Regions from separate parts of the Paenibacillus sonchi genome, predicted to be linked through region 1. Evidence: riboswitches for the same ligand, from Rfam matches in the RefSeq annotation. Region 1 holds a riboswitch; each other region holds the start of a gene.
The links. Region 1 has a riboswitch for cyclic di-AMP ahead of JI735_RS09155 (C40 family peptidase). Riboswitches for the same ligand answer to the same signal wherever they lie in the genome.
Positions count from the first base shown of each region.

Region 2: another riboswitch for cyclic di-AMP. It lies ahead of JI735_RS12875 (NfeD family membrane protein); the one in region 1 lies ahead of JI735_RS09155 (C40 family peptidase).
Region 3: another riboswitch for cyclic di-AMP. It lies ahead of JI735_RS25675 (APC family permease); the one in region 1 lies ahead of JI735_RS09155 (C40 family peptidase).

Region 1 covers NZ_CP068595.1:1,969,947-1,977,568, reverse strand. The annotation lists partial or broken gene JI735_RS09170 (M1 family metallopeptidase) at 1-468, shown strand, start outside; gene JI735_RS09165 (hypothetical protein) at 480-866, shown strand; gene JI735_RS09160 (hypothetical protein) at 842-1,309, shown strand; cyclic di-AMP (ydaO/yuaA leader) riboswitch at 1,526-1,663, shown strand; gene JI735_RS09155 (C40 family peptidase) at 1,721-2,149, shown strand; cyclic di-AMP (ydaO/yuaA leader) riboswitch at 2,535-2,677, shown strand; gene JI735_RS09150 (C40 family peptidase) at 2,683-3,174, shown strand; gene JI735_RS09145 (GNAT family N-acetyltransferase) at 3,436-3,921, shown strand; gene JI735_RS09140 (c-type cytochrome) at 4,017-4,373, shown strand; gene JI735_RS09135 (4a-hydroxytetrahydrobiopterin dehydratase) at 4,504-4,791, opposite strand; gene JI735_RS09130 (hypothetical protein) at 5,023-5,316, opposite strand; gene motA (flagellar motor stator protein MotA) at 5,518-6,318, shown strand; gene motB (flagellar motor protein MotB) at 6,302-7,114, shown strand; gene rluF (23S rRNA pseudouridine(2604) synthase RluF) at 7,212-7,622, opposite strand, start outside.
Region 2 covers NZ_CP068595.1:2,817,059-2,824,680, forward strand. The annotation lists gene JI735_RS12850 (response regulator transcription factor) at 1-39, shown strand, start outside; gene JI735_RS12855 (sensor histidine kinase) at 36-1,283, shown strand; gene JI735_RS12860 (ABC transporter ATP-binding protein) at 1,290-2,201, shown strand; gene JI735_RS12865 (ABC transporter permease) at 2,198-2,905, shown strand; gene JI735_RS12870 (ABC transporter permease) at 2,923-3,663, shown strand; cyclic di-AMP (ydaO/yuaA leader) riboswitch at 3,862-4,049, shown strand; gene JI735_RS12875 (NfeD family membrane protein) at 4,234-4,740, shown strand; gene JI735_RS12880 (flotillin family protein) at 4,769-6,184, shown strand; gene JI735_RS12885 (ABC-2 transporter permease) at 6,424-7,080, opposite strand; gene JI735_RS12890 (ABC transporter ATP-binding protein) at 7,080-7,622, opposite strand, start outside.
Region 3 covers NZ_CP068595.1:5,752,811-5,760,432, reverse strand. The annotation lists gene JI735_RS25690 (ATP-binding protein) at 1-1,524, shown strand, start outside; gene JI735_RS36335 (hypothetical protein) at 1,545-1,790, opposite strand; gene JI735_RS25685 (DsbA family protein) at 1,836-2,336, shown strand; gene JI735_RS25680 (disulfide oxidoreductase) at 2,336-2,773, shown strand; cyclic di-AMP (ydaO/yuaA leader) riboswitch at 2,962-3,120, shown strand; gene JI735_RS25675 (APC family permease) at 3,247-5,064, shown strand; gene JI735_RS25670 (iron-hydroxamate ABC transporter substrate-binding protein) at 5,278-6,315, shown strand; gene JI735_RS25665 (FecCD family ABC transporter permease) at 6,506-7,564, shown strand; gene JI735_RS25660 (FecCD family ABC transporter permease) at 7,561-7,622, shown strand, end outside.

The sequences.
Region 1 (7,622 bases):
CCGTCAACAGCGGACTTTCAAAGGACGGTGGAAAAGGTGACTAAAAAATCATGGCAAACGTATTTCGATCATTATGTATACAGTGGCGGCGCTCCTGATTTTGCTATAAATCATATTGCAAATACTATCAGCAAAGCAGGGGCGGATAACGAAGACTCCCGCTATGAATCTTCAGTTACCGTAAGCAATAAAGGCAGCCGGCACGGGGATGTGCCGGTAAAGTTTACCTTCTCGGACGGATATACCGTTCAAAGATATTGGAATGGGGAAAGCAAGCAAACGACATTTCAGCTGTCCTACAAAGCGCCGCTCCTGTCGGCAGAGATTGATCCGGAGCACTCCGTTCTGCTGGAGAGCAAGCATCTGAACAATTTCAGACTCGCCGAACTGGAGCCTGATACGCTCTCACGCTGGACGCTCAGCATGACCAACCTGATTGAAAATCTGCTCGGCACTCTTGTCTGGTGAGGTGAAGGATTGTGAAAAGATCGATAAGCTGCGGCTGGCACAGCATGAAAGAGCAATTATATATATTGATCCTGTTATTTATTTACCGGCTTTTCTGGGGCTATTTCATGTACAAGTTTGTCAAAAGCGCCGTGGTTCCCGTGCTTCTGCGCTACCCGGACCAGCATGCGGGAGGCAGCGGGCTGGGCAGACTGCTGTACTATGTGGAGGGGCAATTCGCTTTGGGTTCGGACCCGGCGGTTCAGCATTGGCTCTGGATGCTTCTGGTATTGAGCGCAGCAAGATTGCTGGTCTCCCCATTCATCCGCGCAGGGCTGCTCCACGAGCTGCACCAGGAGCGCAAGGGCGAGCGCGGAATGTTCTTTTTCCGGGCATGCGGCTGTATGGGCTTCCGGTGATGCTGTTCAGTCTTATAGAATGGGTGCTGGCGGCCCTGCCCTTGTACTGGCTTTTTCCCAAAATGTACAACCTGCTGCTAAGCGGCATTCTGGATTACAGACAGCTGCTGAAGCTGGTTCCTTACGTCCTGGCATGGCTTGTGTATCTTTTCTTTATTCGGAAGCTGTTGCTCTACATGCAGTTCGGGTATACGGCCGGTACAGGAATACTCCAATCCCTGCTGGTGTGCCTGAAGGTCATTGTTCCATCTGCAGGACTCTCCCTTGTGCTGGGAGCATGCGGGCTGGTGATGATGCTTGTTTGCGGAGCAACCGCGCTGCTTAGTCCCGGATTGCCGGCCTTTCTGCTCCGCCAGTTCTCTCCGCTGCCCACTACACTGTTCAAAATGTGGGGAATCGCCGCCCAGTATCATCTCTGGCGCAGTAAAATATTTCCGCAATAATAGAGCCGCTTAACCGGCATAATAAAAGAGTCGCTACTCCTTACCGGGAGCGGGACTCTTTTTTTGAGTTACAAAGTGATAAAGAGTATTTGCAAAACTGTAAATCCTCTGGTACAATGATGCCTGTACTACTAGTAACAAATTTGTAATCTTTAAGTTACAGCTTGTAAACCACATTTAACTTGAGCATTAAAGCTTGTTACACACGCTCTTCTGGTGCACAAAACGCCAAATTCCCTGCACCGGGAAGCGGGGGAACCATATCTTGGGTGAATTGATCTCGCTTTAGAGGGGTCATAGGGGACCTTCTACCGAATCCTTAAGCTAACCTCGCAGGCCTTGGAAGGAGTACATCATTTGAAAAGTCAGAACTTCAAGAAGAAATGCACCGCAGCAGCACTTGGATTAGTGATGGTATTCACATTAGGAGCTGGCAGCGCTTTCGCCGACTCCAAAATGGACACAGTTATCGCCAAAACAATCGGAACGACCTATAAATTCGGGGGCACCAGCACCAGCGGTTTCGACTGCTCCGGATTCACGAGGTACGTATTCAAAAATGTCGGACTAACCCTGCCACGCACTTCCAAAGCTCAATTCAGCGTCGGCACCCCTGTGTCCCGCAATAACTTGCGTTCAGGCGACCTCGTTTTCTTTAACACCTTTGGATCGGGAGTTTCCCATGTCGGCATTTATGTCGGGAATGGCAAATTCGCACAATCCTCCAGTTCACGCGGCGTTACGATAACTTCACTGAGCCAAGCCTACTGGGCCAACCGCTACGTTGGCGCCAAACGAGTGATGAGCACTACAGCGTACCAGGCTGTTGCCTACGATTGATAAACGTTATTCCCTTCAATATTACTGCCTCTAACAACTAAATATAACTTATACGAACCCGGACTGATTATTGCCGTAATCATTTCCGGGTTTTTCCTTTTCCTTATTCTCCCTTTTACACGTTCCGGAGATCTTTGAAACACCTTTTTGCTAAATATTCCAAAAAAATCTCCCATACAGCTTACGCAGCGCGTAAAATGGGCCCTCAAGAATAGATTTTTGTCCCGTCAAACGGAAAAAATATGCATTATTATGCTTTAAATGATTGCCAAGAGCTTCTGTCTTTGTTACAATTACTGCAGTGAGTTGATAGTAACATTTTTGTAATTATTCAAAGTTAATTTACAAACTTTTTGTCATGTATTGATCCGCAAGCTAATCCTAATCAACAGTCGAGCCGAGTTCCTTAATCATTAGGGAAACGGGGGAACCGATTTTGGGTGAATTGACCTCCTATTCACAGAGGGGTCATAGGGGACCTTCAACCGAACCCTTAAGCTAACCTCGTAGGCAATTGGAAGGGGTATTTACTTTTGAAGAAGAAGCTGGCATCAGCCTTACTGAGCTTTTCCATTATCCTTACTATCGGAGCAGGAAGCGCTTTCGCAGACTCCAAAATGGATCAGGTTATCGACAAAGCCATCGGAACAAGATACGTATCCGGCGGAATATCGACTAACGGATTTGATTGCTCCGGGTTTACGATGTATGTTTTTGATAAAATCGGAATCAACCTTCCTCACCAGTCCGGGTCCCAATACCAAATGGGAACTGCTATATCGCGTGACAACATCAGACCGGGCGATCTCGTATTCTTCAATACAAGCGGCAACGGCGTATCCCATGTCGGCATTTATGTCGGTGAAGGCAAATTCGCACATGCATCCTCTAAACGCGGTGTAACCGTCAGCTCGTTGAATGACAGCTACTACGTCAACCGCTACGTTGGCGCCAAACGAATTATGAGCACAGATGCTTATCAGAATGTAGCTTCCGACTCCCAAGACAACGACGATGTGCAGTAAACAGCACTTGTAATTCCAAAAAGGCTCTTCTCCAGGATTTTTGCCGAAATTCTGGAGGGGGCTTTTTTTTGTCTACAAAAAATATTTACCCTGCTCATGATCTGCCAAACACAAAAACCCCTAATTTTCGCTATTTTCCAAAATAATATTCCGCAATTGTCAGGGGCTTCACTTCCGCTTAAAGTTTATTCGCTCCAAAAGGATGGTTATGTATATAATTAAAGATATAACGCTTCACTTTGGATGGGAGGCCGATACCTGATGATTAGTTCCCCCGCAACCTTTTACAGTGTTCCTATGGATGTTGCCCACGCTGCCGAAATATGCCAATGGGTCTATAAGCCTCCGTATAACATTTACGGCTGGATGTCCTGGGAGCAGATGCAGGCTTTGGGCGTTGAGTTCGGTGATCCCCGGCTTCGAAGTGAGCAATATGTCTCGGTGGTGAACGGTCAGGGCACGCTCTGCGGCTTCGCGCAGCTCTTCCCAATGGAAGGCGTAGTCCGGCTTGGAGTCGGGATGCGGCCTGATCTGTGCGGACATGGCATGGGGCATCTGTTCATGAATGCTGTGGTCAAGGAGGCTCTGAAACGTTATCCGGACCGCGAAATTGATCTGGAGGTGCTGACGTGGAACCAACGGGCTATACGCGCTTATCAAAAAAGCGGATTTACCATTACAGATACCTATGAACGCCGGACTCCCACGGGCAATAAGCCTTTTTATTGTATGGTCTATGATAAATAGCACAAATCAGCCAATTATTTGTTACAAACCCTATGATAACGCTTTACCTTCTTGTATAATGTAGACAGCAGCTTACATGGAGGGGACGGATGCAGATGCAGAAATGGATCATGAGCGGTTTATTTTTTGCCGCCTGTGCCTTTGCGGTAGTCTTAATGTTTACTTTGCCGGGCAAAGCCGAAGTCGCTGAGGAGAACAAGCCAACTATGCCGGAAGTACAGCTGGATGCGGCGGGTGCTGAGGCCATTGTGAAGGCTAATTGCATTACCTGCCATGGGGATCAGCTCCAGGGTGGTGTAGGACCCAGCCTGCAGCAGGAAGGCGGCAAGCATGATGCCGGGGAGATCTTCACCATTGTGACTAAGGGCCGCGGACAAATGCCTTCCTTCAAGGATAAGCTGGCCCCGGAGGAGATCGCAAATGTAGCCATGTGGCTTGCAGAGAAGAAGTAGCTTCACTTACACTTCACAGAAGAATAAGCACAAAATGCCCTTGCAAGGATGATGCTGATCCTATGGCAGGGCATTTTTTATATAAGGGTTATGATGAACTCTCATTCGGACCGGTTCGATCGGGCTTGGGTTAACGGTTCTTCTCAAAGGCCTCGTTAAATTCATGGGCCTGCCGGATATCCAGCGTGGTAAGCCCCTCTTCTTCTGCCGCAGACAAGCGGAGAAAGACCGTTTTATAATCGACTGTAATATGCGGATGATGCTCGAATGCTTCCGATATGGCGGCCACCTCATCCACAAAAGCAATCCCCTTCATGTATTCATTGAACATGTATTTGCGCACCAGAGTATTCTGCTCCAGCTTCCATCCTTCCAGCTTGCTCACCTGCTCCCGCAGCTCCTCTTCCGTAAATTGCAATGTTCTTCCTCCCTTACTAAATTAACAGCAAAAGCCTTGCAGCTCTATTACCAGTGGCGTTGTTGCCTGAAACAAAACATCCCTCAGCTTATAGAAGTCCAAGGGATGCGCCAGGATGAGGTTTTTTTGGTTTAATGTATTCACAAATCCCAGCAAATAGTACCCGGCTTCATCAATTTTACCACGCGGCGCAGGCTGCGGGCAAACCGCCCTCCGGCACCTGCCTGTCCCCTAGACCAGAAGGACTGAAGCCAGATCCTCTTCGCCAAGCAGAATATTGATCCGGTGTGTCTCCTTGTCATAGATCACAACACCGCTGCCCACTTCGATCACCGGCTCATTCCCCAGGGCGTAGAACAGATCCTCAGCAAGTGCTTCCCAGACTTCCAGCTTCGACTCCTGAGGCAGTTCCTGCCACTCATCAGGCTCCATTTCAAAAAATACATACCCGTCGGAAATTCTTCCTACCGCTTCCGTCAGCTCACCCAGAATTTCACTGTAATCCCTGCCGTGCTTCACACCCACATCAATCACTCCGTTTTCTCCACAGATGAATAATATCCTACCCTACTCATTATAGCCGAAAAAATGACTTCACAAAAAAGGGAATGCTGTCGATAAATAAGAATATACGTGATTGGTCAGGCAGATGCCCCACCGCTGTTCATGGATGATACACGCGGTACAGTCGGACCACTTCTTAATTCTCATGGACGAGGTGCATAAATGGAAATTTCAACAATAATCGGTTTGATTTTTGGTCTGGTTACAATAGTATGGGGGATGTATCTTAAGGGTGCTCCACTGCATGCCTTAAATGCTCCGGCCGCTTATGTAATTATCCTCCTGGGTACAGCCGCATCCATATTCATGGCTTTCCCGTTCTCGGAAGTCAAAAAACTCCCTAAGCTGTTTAAGTTAATCTTTGTAAAGCAAAAAATGGTCAGCAAATCGGAACTCATTACCATGTTCATGGAGTGGGCTTCCATCACCCGCCGCGAAGGTCTGCTTGCCCTGGAATCCAAGGTCGATGAAATCGAGGACAACTTTCTCCGAAACGGCATGCGGATGATTATCGACGGCAACGATCAGGAATTTGTCCGGGATGTATTAATGGAAGATATCCACGCTACTGAAGATAGACATAAAGCCGGAGCGCTTATTTTCTCCCAAGCCGGCATGTACGCTCCAACACTGGGGGTACTCGGGGCCGTTATCGGGCTGATTGCCGCACTGTCGGATATGAGTGCCATGGAAAAACTGGCTCATGCCATCGGTGCAGCCTTCATCGCTACACTGGTCGGTATCTTTACAGGTTACGTGCTCTGGCATCCCATTTCGAATAAGCTGAAGCGGCTGTCCAAACGGGAAATTGAGGTTAGGCTGATGATGGTGGAAGGACTGTTGTCTATTCAATCCGGGGTGTCCACAATCGCCATCAACCAGAAGCTGTCCGTCTTCCTCACTCCGTTGGAACGTGCAAAGCTGGGTGACAAGGAGGGGGCTTCCAGTGAGCAAAAAGACTAGACATGAGGAGCACGAAGAGCATGCCGACGAATCCTGGCTGCTGCCCTATTCTGACTTAATGACGTTGCTGGTTGCTCTGTTCCTCGTTATGTACGCCATGAGTGCAACAGATGCCAAAAAATTCGAAGAAATGGCGCAGGCCTTCAGTTCGGCACTGAATGGCGGGTCTGGAGTGCTGGAATACCGGTCTGATGCCCCCACAAATACTCAGCTGGATCAGGGCAAAGAAGATAAAATGAACAGTGTTGTTGCTCCTAATACCGGTAAAGCCGATATCGCCAAGCTCCGCCAGAAGGAACAGGAGGAGCTCGAGAAGCTGAAGAAACAGTTTGACCAGTACATTAAGAACAACGGTCTGACCGATTTGCTCAGCACCAAGCTGAATCAATCCCAGCTGACCATCACCATCAGCGATAACGCCTTGTTCTCCTCAGGACAAGCTGTAGTTAAGGATGAATCCCGTCAGCTGGCCAAATCCATCTCCACCATGCTGCAGCAATTTCCGAATTATGAAGTTCTGGTAGAGGGCCACACAGACAACATCCCGATTTCCAATAGCGAGTATCCCTCCAACTGGGATCTCAGTGTTGCCCGTGCGCTGCAATTCATGAAAATCCTGCTGCTGAACCCCTATCTGGACCCGGTTAAGTTCAGTCCTATCGGCTATGGGGAATATCATCCGGTCGCTGACAATGCTACGGCAGCCGGACGCGCGAAAAACCGGCGTGTGGAAGTCTCCATCCTTCGCAAATATCAGGACGTAACCGAAACTACGCCAGTTACACCCAGCAATTAAAGATTTGGACAAAAAATAAAGAGCTGCTCTGAAGCGTCTTAACCGGCCCTCAGAACAGCTCTTTTTTCCGTTTGTCTTATAGTGTCCGTTGACGCCGTTATTGCAGCTGATAGTTCAGCATAGCTCCCAGCTCCATCTTCTCCGGGGCAGTCAGCTCACGCCATTCCCCGGTCTGCAGGGAACCCAGGTGGATATTCATCACCCTGATGCGCTGCAGCCGCCGGACCTCATAGCCAAAAGCAGCGCACATGCGGCGGATCTGCCGGTTTTTGCCTTCCGTCAGAATAATCCGGAACACCCGCTCACTGATCCGCGTCACTTGACAGGGAAGCGTACGGCTCCCCAGGATCTTGACCCCGCTGGACATCCCCGTAACAAAGGATGGAGTAACCGGCCGGTCCACTGTTACGATATATTCTTTCTCATGCTTGCCTTCAGCCCTTAATATCTTGTTAACGATATCTCCGTCATTGGTCAGCAGGATTAACCCCTCGGAATCTTTATCCAG
Region 2 (7,622 bases), 850 kb from region 1:
AAATTTATTCCGGACCCCGTGCCGGGCGGACAAGTATGACAGGGGTTCTTCGTGTTGGTCTGCGGCTGCTGCTCTTTCTGCTGGCGCTGTTCGTAGGTGCTGTTGCCGTCTGGCTCGTCCTGTTTATTCTTTTTCTTTTTATGCGTGATCTGGTTCCATGGCTGAAGGGGTTTCGGTACATGCAGTTTCAAATCTGGAGCTTCCTGGCTGTGTGCTTGGCTGCCCTTGCCTTTTATCTGTGGAGCCTGATGAAGCCGGTTTTTTATATGCTGACCTGGCTGAAGCGGCTGGCGCAAGGCCACTATGACGAACCTTCGCGGAGCAATTGGCGCGGACGCCCCCTTTCCGGAAATCAGCTCAAGCTGCCTTATACGCTCTTTAGGGAAATCATCGGGCAGATGTCTATGTTGACCCTTGCGCTGCAGCGGACAGAGAAAGAAAGACGCGAATTGGATGAGAAGCGCAAAAGCTGGATTGCGGGTGTGCGGCATGATCTGAAAACCCCGCTGGCTTATATTCGCGGTTACAGCTCCATGATTGCGGCTGCCGACCAATATTCGTGGTCCACTGCGGAAATCATCCAGTTCGGCTCCTTAATGGAACAAAAGACGATCCAGGTTGAGCAGCTGATTGAAGATATGAATGCTTCCTACCAGCTGGACGGCAGCGAGGCCCCGCTCTCACGGGAGTCTACGGAGATGGCAAGGTTTATCCGGCAGATTGTTACCGATGTCGCCGATCATCCGCTGGCTGCACAGCATACCTTCGCCTTCAATACAGCCGGGGAGAAATGCCTGGATATCGACCAACGCATGATTCGGCGGGCGCTGCACAACCTGCTGTGGAATGCGGTGATTCACAATCCCGCGGGATGCCATATTGAAGCTGAAGTATACTGGGATCAGCACGGACTGACGGTTGAGATCCGCGACAATGGGACGGGAATCGATGCGGAGACGCTGGAGCGGCTGAATGCTGCTGAAGACGATGTGTTGTCGGCACGGGCCAGATTGGCGGGCTCCGGCCTGGGCATGGTGCTGGCAAAAGATTTTGTAACACGGCATGGCGGCACAATGACGGTACATAGCAAACTGCAGCAAGGAACACGTATCACCCTTTTTTTCTGTTTTGAAAGCAGGCCGGACCCATCTTTGGGGTGTTGGCCTGTTTTTTATTATATTGGAAATTATTGTGTGGGGGAATTTTACTTGATTTTTACTTTTCTTTACCCCGCTGCTACTTCCAGCGGCTATTATAGTCTCCATATTAAAGATATGAGGTGACAGGAGATGCCGCAACTTATAGTGGAGACCAAAGGGCTGACCCGCCGCTTCGGCGAACTGGTGTCGGTTAATGAAGTGAACCTGGAGGTTCCCAAGGGAAAGATCTACGGTTTTCTGGGGCCGAACGGTGCGGGAAAGACTACAACGATTAAAATGCTGCTGGGATTGCTCCGCGCAGATGCCGGGACGATCCGCATGTTTGGACAAGAGATGCCGGAGAACAGTCTGGACATTTTGCGCAAGGTAGGCTCTCTGGTAGAGAACCCGTCCTATTACGGGCATCTGACCGGGTACAAAAATTTGAAAATATTGAGCACACTGCTGAAGCTGCCTGACCGGCGCATCGGTGAGGTATTGGAAATTGTGCGGCTGACGTCAAGCGCGAACCGCAAAGTGAGCGGATATTCCCTTGGCATGAAGCAGCGGCTGGGCATCGCAGCAGCCCTGCTGCGGGGGCCGCAGCTGCTGATCCTGGATGAGCCGACCAACGGCCTGGACCCCGCGGGCATCCAGGAAATACGGCATCTGATGCTGTCGCTGGCCCATGATCAGGGGATGACGATCCTGCTGTCCAGCCATCTGCTGAGCGAGGTGGATACGATTGCAGATGAGATCGGGATTATCAGCAGCGGCCGGCTCGTCTATCAGGGGGCATTGGAATTGCTGGAGCGGCGGAGGGGCAAAGTGCTGGAATTTGCCGTGGAGCGCCCGGAGGAAGCACTGCGTACGCTATTGCTGCAAGGATTCATCGTGGAGCGGAAAGGCAATATGCTGTCGGTTGCGGCAGAGAATGCCAGTATGCCGCAGGCAGAATTGTTCAAGCTGCTGGGCCCATACGGGATTATGAATGCACGGGAACACAGCAAATCGCTGGAAGAGCTGTTCATGGAGCTGACCGGAAAGGGAGTAAGCTTATGATGTGGCGGGTCCTGCGGGCCGAAGGCATGCGGCTCAAACCGGCAGCCTGCTGGCTGCCGGTTATCAGCTCCGGGCTGTTCATCGCATTTATGGCGCTGGAATGGTACCTCTATTTCAAAGGTCCGGCAGGGGTATACGGCGTGTTTAATGTGATGTATATGTTTCTGGGTTTCGTGATGCTGCTGAACACCGCGTTGCTCGCTGGCATGATTGCCGGTGTGGAACACGAATCCAACAGCTGGAAGCAGCTGTTGACCCTGCCCATATCCCGTGCTGCTCTTTATTGGGCCAAGGCGTTGTGGGTTCTTGTCCTGCTGCTCTGTACTGCCTTGCTGATTATTGCCGGCCTGCTTCTGCTCTGGATCTGCTACACCTCCGAACCGCTGCCGTTCCAGTTCCTGATCAGGCAAATCGTGTACAGCTTTCTCGCCTCAGCAGCGGTGCTGGGGCTGCAGATGTGGCTGTCGGTCCAATTCTCGAACCAGGCCATTCCGATGTCCATTGGCTTATTGGGCGCTGTGTCCGGCCTGTTCATCGCGCGGGACAGCAGTGCAGCATTGTGGACCTGGGTGTGGCCATGGGCCTATCCGACCCTGTCCAGTCCGTTCATGGCGCATCCCGGGAGGTGGATTGGCATTAGCGCAGGCCTGGGAGCGATGCTGCTGGCCGCCGGGACCCTGCATTTCAAAAACAAACAATTCTGATTAACAGAGGTGTGATTATGGAATTTTTGATGAAAGCCGAACGAATGAAGCTGCAGTATCCCGTCATCTTCATCCTGTTCCTTATCGGTGCGGTTGGAACGGTGATGCTCGGAATCAATAGTTTAGATTCAGAGAATTTTGCCGGTTTCTATGTGCGCGGCTGGAAAACCTTCTATCTGCATATGGCCAGCTTTCACGGCTTGTTTTTATATCCGCTTTATGCCGGGGTGCTGGCTTCTTTTATCTGCCGTTATGAGCATATTAACGGGGGCTGGAAACAGCTGTTTTGCCTGCCCATTCCCCGTTCCCGTGTCTATTATGCCAAATTGGGGACGCTGATGCTGCTGTTGGGTTTAATTCAACTGCTTTTTGCCGGCTCTTATCTGCTCGCGGGAGAACTGCTTCACTTGGGGAATGATTTGGATGTTACCGAATTGATCACCGGTACGGTTGGGGGCTGGCTGGCTATCCTGCCGTTTGCGGCGCTGCAGTTATGGGTGTCCATGCGCTTGAAGTCGTTTGTGTCCTCTCTGATTTTATCGGCTTCGATTGTGATAGCCAATATTGTGCTTACCGGGCTCCATGCTTCGATCGGTGCCTGGTTCCCCTCCACAACGGCCTATTACGCAATGTACCCAAGAGGAACCGCTTTGTCGCCCCGGCTGGATGTGATCCCGTTCATTCTCATTGTGGCCGCCACCTCTGCTGCGTACATCTGGGCGGGCCGCCGTTCGCTTGTGCGTGGGGCTCGGCTATAGAGAAGTGTTGAGGTGCCTCACTGCTTTCGAGAAATGGAGCAAAATAGAGTAAATCACCGGCCGCTTAAGAGCGAAACCCAAGAATGCGCCTTCATTCGTGAAGTGGTGGCATTTTTGGCTTCTTTTGTCACAGGAAACGTTTTACATTAAACGGCTACAGGCGTAAGATTCAAATCAGCAACCGAATGAAATATAACTGTTCTCAAATGGCTGAATTCCGGTACTGGGAACGGGGGAACCAATGGTGAATGCGGCTTTTGCTGGGATAGCTTCCGCTCACCTGGGGTGAATCCTTGCAGCGTGCTGACAAGCCGCTTCTTGCAGGGTAGGGCAATCTCGCTGCCCGAATCCGTCAGCTAACCCCGTAAGCCTCGAAGAGAGAGGATGAGCGCCATGATCGATTAACCGACCACGGAGAGCCCTGCCGCTTCTGTGGTCTTTTTGCTGTGCAGGCGATCTGCATGAGAAACTAAAAATCGTATAACAACGATATTTAGAGTATTTTGATACGATCTAAACTGCTTAAAAGGAGGGATAGTTATCGTTACTGTATTTATCGTGTGCTTCTGGGTGGGACTATTGCTCCTCCTCAGCGGCGGATTTCATGGGCATGGCCTGGCGGGCCATCTGCATGCGGGAGGCGGCGATGCTGGTGGTCCGGGCTTTGTGCCTATACTCCCTCTGATGGTGTTTGTCACGGTCTGGGGCGGCACTGGTTATGTGCTTACCCGGTTCAGCGGAATAAATATGCTTGCCGTGTTGCTGATCGGCACCGTGGTTGCCTTGCTGGTCGGCTGTCTGATGTATGCGGTGCTGGCCCGGGTGATGACCCGGTACGATAACAGCATGAATGAATTGGATTATGAGCAGGCGGGGCAGCTCGGGTATATCAGCATTCCTGCAGCGGATGGAGCAGTTGGAGAAATGAAATATGTGCTGCACGGAACGATGCGCTCCATTGGTGTGCGGGCAGAGCCCGGGCAGCAGCTCGCCAAGGGCGACAGGGTGATTATTTTAAAGGTGGAAAAAGGAATGGCGTCTGTAACCCTCTTCGAGAGGGAAAGCGGACAATTATAAATAACGGGGAGTGTCGAACCGGATGGTTATGCTCTATTTAATCTCGGGAATTGTTGTTGTTATTCTCCTGGCTTTGTTCAGTATCGTGAACGCTTATAAAAAAGTTCCGCCCAATCAGGCGATGATAGTCTACGGCCTCGGCGGAAAAAGAGTGGTTCAGGGCGGCGGGACGTTCGTCATCCCCGGCTTCCAGAACAATAAGACCATCTCCATGATGCTGATGAGCTTCGATGTCATCCCGGCGCAGGCGATGTTCTCCCAGCAGGGCATCAAGCTCAACCTGGAGGCGGTGGCCCAGATTAAGATAAAAAGCGATCCAACCGCTATTCTGACGGCCAGTGAGCAGTTTATCGACCGGCCGGAAGAGGACCGCGAGACGATTATCCTGCATTCGGTGGAAGGCCATTTGCGCGGCTTGATCGGACAATTGACAGTGGAATCCATTCTAAAAACTCCTGACGAAATCAACAGCAAGATGCGGGAGACCTGCTCGGAAGACCTCGACAAGATGGGGCTTGAGGTAGTCAGCTTCACCATTAAGAAAATTACGGATGACAAAGGGTATATCGACAACATGGGGGTTCCGGAAATTGAGCGCATCCGCCGCGATGCCAGCATCGCCAAGGCAGAAGCGGAACGCGATATCCAGATCAAGCAAGCTGAGGCGGAGAAGGAATCCTCGATTGCCAAAGCCAATGCGCATCAGGCCACCATCGAAGCGGGAACCGCCGCCCGCGCCAAGGAATCTCAGTTCGAGAAGGAATTGAACATTAAGCAGGCGGACTTTAAGCTGGAGACAGAAGTGAAGAAAGCCCAGGCGGATCTTGCGTACGAATTGCAGCAGAACAAAATCAAGCAGTCGCTGGTTACCGAGCAGGTCAAGATCACGCAGATGGAAGCGGAGGCTAACCGGACTGTCCGGGAAATTGAAGTGGAGCTGAGACAGAAGGAGCTGGAGGCAACGGTGATCAAGCCGGCCCAGGCGGAGAACCAGGCTACGATTATGAGAGCGGAAGCGGCCAAGCAGCGGCAAATTCTTGAAGCGGAGGCAGAGGCGGCCACGACGACCAAGCGGGGGCTGGCCACAGCAGAAGCCGAGCTGGCGAAGGGGAGAGCCAACGCGGAAATTGTACAATTGGCTGGAGCGGCGGAAGCGGGAGCGCTGGAGAAGAAAGCCGAGGCGTACAAACAGTTCACGCAAGCTGCGCTTACAGTGGAATTCCTGAAGGTCCTGCCGGAATTGGCCGAGAAAATCGCCTCTCCGCTGGCCAAGGTCGATAAGATTACAGTGATTTCCCAGGATGGAGCTTCATCCGGCGTGAACAAAATTACCAGCGATATCGCCAAAATCATGACCCAGGTTCCTGAATTGACAAAGACGCTTACCGGCATGAACGTGACAGAGGCGCTCAGCGGGCTGCTCGGGCGGGATAAGGAGCAGTAATCTGTAGCTTCGTAGGAATAGGAATAATAGATTGAAGGTTTTAAAACAGTCAACAAATGGAGATTCAAGTGGAAAAAGGGAACTTAATTGGGTGATTTTACTCTCAGGAGCGAAATGAACTGAATTAGTAATCCTTTTTCCACTTGGATTTTTTTATAACTTTTTCCTGACTCAATTTGAACAACATTAGGATAGAACTTCCGGGCGTGCGGCGTACCTGTTTGTCCTTCTTTCATTTCTTAATATAAAAGTTCCTTCTTTGAGAAGATCGCATAGCTGATTTTGTACATCATCAAGTTCCATACCAGCGCTATCACCGGGGAGCAGCACAGCAGGATCAATTCAAGCTGATCTGTGAAAGAAACACCAAAGAAGATAAGAATCTCATATACACCAAAGCAAATTACAGCGGGAATGATAAAGGAAACAAGTGATAATGTACGGGCTTTTTCTGTACCGAACTTAAATAAGAGAGGGATAGACATACTTCCTAAGATTTCCGCAATCACAAGTCCAACCACAGCCACTACCGGCAGAGTGAGGACGTCGCTCATGTTGCTGTAATCAACTTTACGGACGATGATGCCGCCAATGAAACCAATCACTAGACCGATGACAACACCGATAATCGAGAAAATCAGCAGAACGATAAACTTGCTAGCCACTAAGTCTTTTTTGGTAACTGGGGTAACCATAGCATATTTCATCCACTTGGAGTTGTCATCAAAGCTGAACGTAGTCATAACCATCATGCTGCATAGAACCCCACTCGCGATAATATAGGCTTCCGGTCCGCTGAAAGGAACAAATATGAAGGCAAAAACCAGCAGCATAAAAAACATGGATTTTGCGTTGTGTCCAATGTTATACAAATCTTTTAAAATCAAGCTTTTCATTACACCTGTTCCCCCTTTACATAGAGAAGAAGAATATCGTCAATAGAAGCGTCGTCCACTACTGCCGTCTTATGCTTGCGGCGCGCTTGTTCCTTATCGGCAACCAGCACATCCCACTGATAGTCGCACTTCCGGTAGGCAAGGACCTCCGATTTGTCAATCTGTTCAAACAGCGCTGCCCCGCAACGAATAATACCGTAGTTGTAACGTAGTTCGTCCTTTGCCTTACAGAACAGAACTTTTCCCTCGTGAATAAAGGTGATGTAATCAGCCACTTTCTCCAAATCCGTTGTGATGTGGGAAGACATCAGGATAGAGTGGTTTTCGTCCTGTACAAAATCCAGAAAAACATCCAACATATCGTCACGCATGATAGGATCAAGTCCGCTAGTCGCTTCGTCCAGGATCAGGAGCTTTGGCTTATGGGAGAGTGCTACAGCAATACAAAGCTTCATCTTCATGCCTTTGGAAAATGTTTTGATCTCCTTGTCGGGAGAGAGCTGGAACTTTTTTAAATAACTGTGGTAAAAGGCTTCGTCCCA
Region 3 (7,622 bases), 3.7 Mb from region 1:
GGGTCCTTGGTACTCTCATTAGCGGTCCCTGCGATTACAGCCTCCTATCACCCTAATTGGACAGCGAAGCGTTATAATATGTTTTCCGCCAAAAAATTATTGCTTATCCTTGTACTGACTGCTGTGCTGTCGGGAACAAATTATATAGCTATGGCCGGAGCCTCATATGTAGATACGGGACCTTATATCTATGTGGGCAGGACTCCGCTCCTGAATGATTCAATGCTGGGAATGATTCTAGCCTGCACGTTCCTGCTGGTAGTGGCCGTTGTGCTGGGGCTTATGTACAAGGACCGGAAGCAGGTGCTGTTCACGGCACAATTTAATGAGCAGCGCTACACCGCTTTATTCGAGTTCAGCCCCGATATGGTAGTGTGTATCGACCCTGTGCGCAAAAAAGTGATCAGCGCCAATCCATCACTCCGGCAAACCACAGGTTACGGACAAGAGGAACTGAGTGACTATAAAAGTATATTATTCAGCACCGGGGATGAACAGGCCCTCAAAGCAGCCGTTAAACGCGCTGCGCGGGGACAGTCCGGAAAGCTGGAAATAATCGTCAAAACCAAAAGCGGAGCCAGGCTGATTTGCAGTACAACCGTTTTTCCGCTGGTGAATGACAAAGAAAATTATGTGTACATTATCGCTGAAGACATCACGGCACTGGCGGAACAACAGCAGGAGCTGCTGATCGCCAAAAATGCGGCTGAAAGCGCTGCGCGGATGAAAAGTGAATTCTTAGCGACGATGAGTCATGAAATCCGGACCCCGCTTAACGGCATTATTGGCATTAACCAACTGCTCGCTGAGGAAATCACGGCACCGGACCATCAGGAATTATTAAAGCTGCAGAATACGAGCAGTCTTGCATTGCTGAGTGTGATGAACGATGTGCTCGACATTTCCCGTCTTGAAGCCGAGAACATGCTGCTGGTAAAAGCGCCGTTCAAGCTTCCTGCACTGCTGCGGGAATGCATAAACCTGTTTGCGGTTGCGGCCGGCCACAAAGGGCTTGCATTGAACCTTGAGATCGCCCCGTCCATTCCTGAACAATTAATCGGGGACAGTGCGCGAATCCGCCAGATCCTGGTAAATCTGATTGGCAATGCAGTCAAGTTTACCCACGAGGGGGGCATAACAGTTACAATTGAGCCCTACAGCAAAGAGGGGACTTCCCTGGGACTGCTGTTCAGAGTCAGTGACACAGGAATCGGGATTGCGCCGGACAAGCTGGAGCTGTTGTTCCAGCCCTTCTCACAGGTGGATGCCTCCCATAACCGGAAGTACCAAGGGACTGGTTTGGGGCTGGCGATCTGCAAAAAGCTTGTTGAGCTAATGGATGGCAGCATCTGGACGGAAAAGGCCAGGGAAGGCGGGACGGACTTCTTTTTAAGATCCCGCTGCAGCTTATGGATACCTTCCCGCGGGAAGCGTATTCCAATGAACAGGGAGTCCGGGAGAAGCGGGAAAAGTCGGAAGTGGGTTGAACGGAGGTTTGCCAAGCGGAGAGTTTTAATTATATAATTTTAAAGAATATGATATCCTCACAACAGTCCTTCCAGGACAGAAAGGAACTCTCTTTTGGGCAAATCTAAAACAAACAATGGCACGGTTTCTGGGTTAAGTAAAGCCGAGAAACGCAGAGCTGAGCTGGAGCAGCAGAAACAGAAAACGAGAATTCTAATTATTAGTACGGTCGCAATCGTAGTGATTATTTTTGCCGGACTCTTCATGCTGGCATCGAAGGATTCCTCTTCAACGGCAGGTTCAGGCAAGGCGGTTGATTTCAATTACAGCGGGTTCCGAAGACTTGGAAAGAGGATGCACCGGTCAAAATTGTCGAGTTCGGTGATTTCAAATGCCCGGCCTGCGCCCAGTTTACAGGTGTCATCAAGCCGCAGATTGTGCAGGAGTATGTGAATCAGGATAAAGCAGCCTTCTACTTCGTAAATATGGCTTTTATCGGCCCGGATTCCGAAACGGCTTCGCTGGCGGCACTATCAGTCTACCATCAGAACAATGACGCTTTCTGGACATACTACGATGCGCTTTACGCCAATCAGGGGGATGAGAATGCAGAGTGGGCCACAGAGGACTTCCTGGTGAGCCTCGCGGAGAAGGAGAAGCTGCCTGTTGATCTGGATCTTTTACGCAAAGATATCCAGGAACGAACTTATGAAAGTGAGCTGCAAAATGATATCAGCATCGCCAAAGATACCGGTGTAACCTCTACGCCTACTGTTTTCATTAATGGACACAAAGTAGATAAGCCTTTCGACATGGAAGCTATTGACGCTCAGATTAAATCCGCTTCCGAAGCTGTGAGTGCCGAATGATGAAGATCGCTGCTTTCTGCAGACGCCACTGTCTCTATTTGGCCTGGTTTGTGTCTGTTATCGCAGTAGCGGGAAGTTTGTACCTGAGTGAGGTATTGAAGTACGAGCCCTGCAAGTTATGCTGGTTCCAGCGGATCTTTATGTACCCGCAGCTTATTCTGCTGGGCATTGCCACCTACCGGAATGACAAAAAGATCATTCCCTATGTGCTGCCCCTAAGTCTCATTGGCGGCTGCATCTCAATCTATCATTATGCGGAGCAGAAGATACCGGCACTCAGCAAGGTGCTTCCCTGCACGATTGGCGTACCCTGCAACAAGGATTATCTGAATTATTTCGGGTTTATTACGATCCCTTTACTGGCCTTGATTGCCTTTGCGCTAATCGCAATTTTGCTCTGGACCGGACGCAAAGAGGACATCTCTAACCATTCCTGAAATTTTTGACACAATTAGGGTTCAAAACCTTGAAAAAACAAGCGTTGAGAGGATAATCGCAGAGAATGAAAGATCCATATATCCCTCATCGTGGTTTTGCGTAAAATGGATCATTTTTCATTCTTTTTTCATTTTTTTCACCGCTTTACGGAAGGGCCATTGTAGACTATCATTAGACCTTGTGAGAAGTTGAATATGCGCTGAATTTTCCGGATGGAAAAACGGGGGAACCAACATTGGCCTAAGCGCCAACGGGGTGAATCGGGACGGTCCGCAAGGGCTGTAACCGTAGGGCTACCACAGCCCGAATCCGCCAGCTAACCTCGTAAGCAATGGTGGGATAGTGACGATGCGTAAGCATGCGGATCATTTCCGTATGCTTATTTTTGTGCCTGCATTTATGAAAATCCACCTATGAAAACAGCGCACGGTACTACCGTTTCAACCTAAACAAGAGAGGAACTGTTACTACAATGGTAAGCAAGGTAAAACGACTATTGATCGGGCGTCCGATGAAGTCGAACGAACTCGATCATGAAAAGTTATCCAAGGTGAAAGCACTGGCTGTCCTGTCTTCTGATGCGCTCTCGTCTGTAGCCTACGGAACGGAACAAATCCTGATTGTGCTGGTGGCCGCAGGCTTCACAGCTATCTGGTACTCATTGCCAATCGCATTAGCCGTATTGGGCCTGCTGGCTATACTGATTTTATCCTACCGTCAGACCATCTTTGCTTATCCGCAGGGCGGTGGCGCGTATATCGTAGCCAAAAGCAATCTGGGTGTTCCAACCGGACTCCTCGCCGGGGGATCTTTGCTGGTGGATTATATTTTGACCGTTGCGGTTAGTGCATCGGCGGGTACAGATGCGATCACATCCGCTTTTCCAAGTCTCCATAATCATAGCGTACTTATCGCTGTTACCGTGATTTTGCTCTTGACGATAATCAATCTGCGCGGGGTAACAGAATCTGCCTCATTCATTGCTATTCCCGTGTATCTGTTCGTGGCATCGATCTTCGTATTGATCATTGCGGGGGTATTCAAATATGCAACCGGCGGAGCACATGCCAATGTCCCTGAAATCGGGGCTGCGGTGTCGAATGTCAGTTTGTTTTTGCTGCTTAAGGCCTTCAGCTCCGGCTGTTCGGCTCTGACCGGGGTAGAGGCTGTATCGAATGCCATTCCGAACTTCAAGGCACCTGCGGAAAAAAATGCGGCCAAAACCCTGATGATGATGGGGCTTATCCTGGGGATTATGTTTACCGGAATCACGCTGCTGGCTTACTGGTATGGAATTACGCCGGATGAAAAAGCTACAGTCGTATCACAAATCGCCGAATCTACGTTTGGGCGCGGCGGTTTGTACTTTTTCATACAAGGAATCACAGCGGTTATTTTGTTCCTGGCTGCCAATACAGCTTACTCGGCGTTCCCGCTGCTGGCGTTTATGTTTGCCAAAGACAAGTATCTGCCCCATGCATTTATGGTCCGTGGGGACCGCTTGGGCTTCTCGAACGGCATTATCTTTTTGGGCGTATTATCCGCTCTGCTGGTCACGGCTTTTCACGGAAATACGGAAAGCCTGATTCCGTTATATGCGGTGGGCGTTTTCATTCCGTTTACGCTGTCCCAGCTAGGGATGATGGTGCATTGGTACAAAACCAAACCTAAAGCGTGGCAAAATAAATTTGCGGTGAACACGGTGGGGATGCTTACGACTCTGACCATTACCTTAATCTTCATTATCACCAAATTCTCCAGCGTCTGGATGGCCTTTATCTTCCTGCCGGTTGTAATGTTCGTGTTCCACAGGATTCATCACCATTACCTGAATACTGCGGATCAGCTGCGGATATGTCCGGCAACGGATAAACCCTGCATCAAGGGAAGTACAGTGGTCGTACCTGTCGCTGGTGTAACACGCGCGGTGCTGCATTCGATCAGCTATGCCAAGTCCTTAACGGATAATGTGGTGGCTGTGTATGTAGGCTTTGATGAAGAAGAGATCAACAAAATGGAGCAGAAATGGGAGGAATGGAATCCGGGCGTGCGCCTGATTGTCCTCCGTTCCCGTTACCGCAGCATTCTCCGTCCGCTGGTTAAATTCATAGATACAGTAGAGTGGAAGACTGCTTCAACCGATCATATTACTGTACTCATTCCGCAGTTTATCACTAAGCATTGGTGGCAGGCCGTCCTGCACAATCAGACCAGCTTGTTCATCCGTTCATATTTAATGAATCAAAAAGACATCGTCGTTGCAACCGTACCTTATCATTTGCATAAATAGACAGATGGCTGCCAACATGAAGGCTGTTTCCGGATTCCGGGAGCAGTCTTTTTTCATATATAAATGAATCCGTTAGCCAAAACGTGAATAGTTGCAAAAGCAAAATAATTATATTGACATAGAGAATGAGAATCAATATCATTTAATGGGGTAAGGCCAAGGCATCTAAGACCTTTGACCATTTCAGATTGTACATATACAGGAGGGGTATCCATGTATTCGTTTAAATTAAAGAGAGCAGGCCACAGGAAGCTGGCCTCAATCGGGCTTTTGACGCTGACGCTTATTTTGTCCGCCTGCGGCAATAACAACAGCGCAAATTCAACAGGGGGTGCGGCCAATGCACCCGCAGCTTCAGCGGACGCTACAACAGCACCTGCTTCAGAAGCTCCGGCAGCAACAACTGCTCCTGCGGTAGAGAAAACAGTAACTGATGCCATGGGGCACAAGGTAACCGTTCCGGCTAATCCGCAACGCGTGCTGGCTTCATACCTGGAGGATTATCTGGTAACGCTTGGGGTAACTCCGGTAGCACAATGGTCGGTAACCAACGGAGTTCAGGATTATCTGGCAGATGAATTGAAGGATGTTCCAACGATCAGCTTTGATCTTCCCCTTGAGGCTGTAATGGGCTTCGCGCCGGATTTTCATATTGTACAATCGGAATCCAGCGTGCAAAATGGCCTCTATGACCAGTTGAACAAAATCGCACCTACCTATGTGCTGGGCGATGAGATGAGCAAAGACTGGCGCAAGTCTCTGCTCAAGATCGGTGAACTGCTGAACAAGAGCGCTGAAGCTGAGCAGGCGATAGCCGCTTATGATCAAAAAGCTGCCGATGCCAAAGCAAAAATCTCCACTGTAATTGGAGATGATTCTGTTGCGATCTTGTGGCTTATTAAAAAGAACTTCTATATTGTAGACGAAACACGCAGCAGCGGGGCGGTAGTATACGGTGACCTCGGTCTAAAGCTGCCTAATCTTGTTACAGAGATTCCTTCGGCTTCCAGAGCAACCTGGAATCCGATTTCTCTTGAGAAGCTGGCCGAGCTCACTGCAGACCATATCTTCCTGGTTAACAGCGACAAGACTGAAGGTTCAGAAATTTTGAACAGTCCGATTTGGAAGGGCATTCCTGCTGTTAAGGCGGGAAATGTTCATGAATTTGCCTCCAACCACAGCTGGCTGTACAGCGGAGCGATAGCCAATTCCAAAACCATTGACGATGTCTTGAACAGTCTTGTGAAATAAGAAATCCTCATCAACTGGGTGAAACTCCCGGACATGTGGAAGGTGCAGGACGTTGTATCCCCGGATACGCGATCCCTGCACCTTTTTTAGAGAATTGAATGCTTGTGCATCATTCACAGATTTGCGATAATGAGAATGATAGTTGTTATCATTTAGATTATCAGTAATTATCCTGGTAAGGGGACGGCTTATGGTCACATCCACACACTCACAATCCCGCACTCATCCGGAAGGGGAAAAACAGCTGAAATCCCGCCCTGCTGCAGCAGTAGTTATATTGATTGCAGGACTTGGGGCTATACTGTTCGGTCTGGCGCTTTCCGTTTCGGTAGGTGCGGCGGATATTCGGCTGGCATCCGTATGGGAAGCGGTATTTCGCTTCAATCCCGAACTGCCGCAGCATCAGGTGATCCGGGAACTGAGAATTCCCCGTGCATTGGCCGGAGCGCTGGTCGGAGCTTGCTTTGCAGTCGCAGGAGCGATTATGCAGGGCATGACACGGAATCCGCTGGCGGATTCGGGACTGCTTGGCCTGAATGCAGGCGCAAGCGTTGGACTGGCATTGGCTTTTGCCTTTGCACCTTCAATGTCATTCATATATATCATGCTCTATTGCTTCATTGGAGCTGCAGCGGCTTCTCTTCTCGTCTTCGGGATTGGTTCGCTGTCGCATAGCGGACTGACTCCACTGCGGCTGACACTCGCCGGAGCTGCGGTGAGCGCCTTGCTGCTCGCCATCAGCCAGGGTGTTGCGATTCTGTTCCATCTCTCGCAGGATATCGCTTTTTGGATGGCGGGAGGGATTGGGGGGACAAGCTGGACACAGCTGCGGATCATGTTTCCTTGGGTTGCTGCAGCTCTTATAGGATCACTGATGATATCGCGTTCCATCACACTACTCAGTCTGGGACGTGACGTGGCAGCTGGTCTCGGGCAGAGAACCCGTCTGGTGCAGACTGCCGGAATCCTTATAGTAGTCGTGCTTGCCGGAGCAGCGGTATCCGCAGTGGGGCCAATTGCTTTTATCGGATTAATCATCCCACATGTTACACGATTTCTTGTCGGGGTGGATTACCGCTGGATTATTCCGTGCTCGGCAGTGCTTGGAAGCGTACTGATCATCTTTGCGGACATTGCTGCCAGAATGATCAATGCTCCTTATGAGACGCCGCTGGGTGCATTGATTGCTGTAATCGGGGTGCCGTTCTTTATCTATTTGGCCAGCAAGCGCAAGGGAGGATTGACATGAGCCGCAGCCAGCTGTCCTCCACACCGAAAAAGCGCCGGACCCGTGAAACCGCCATATT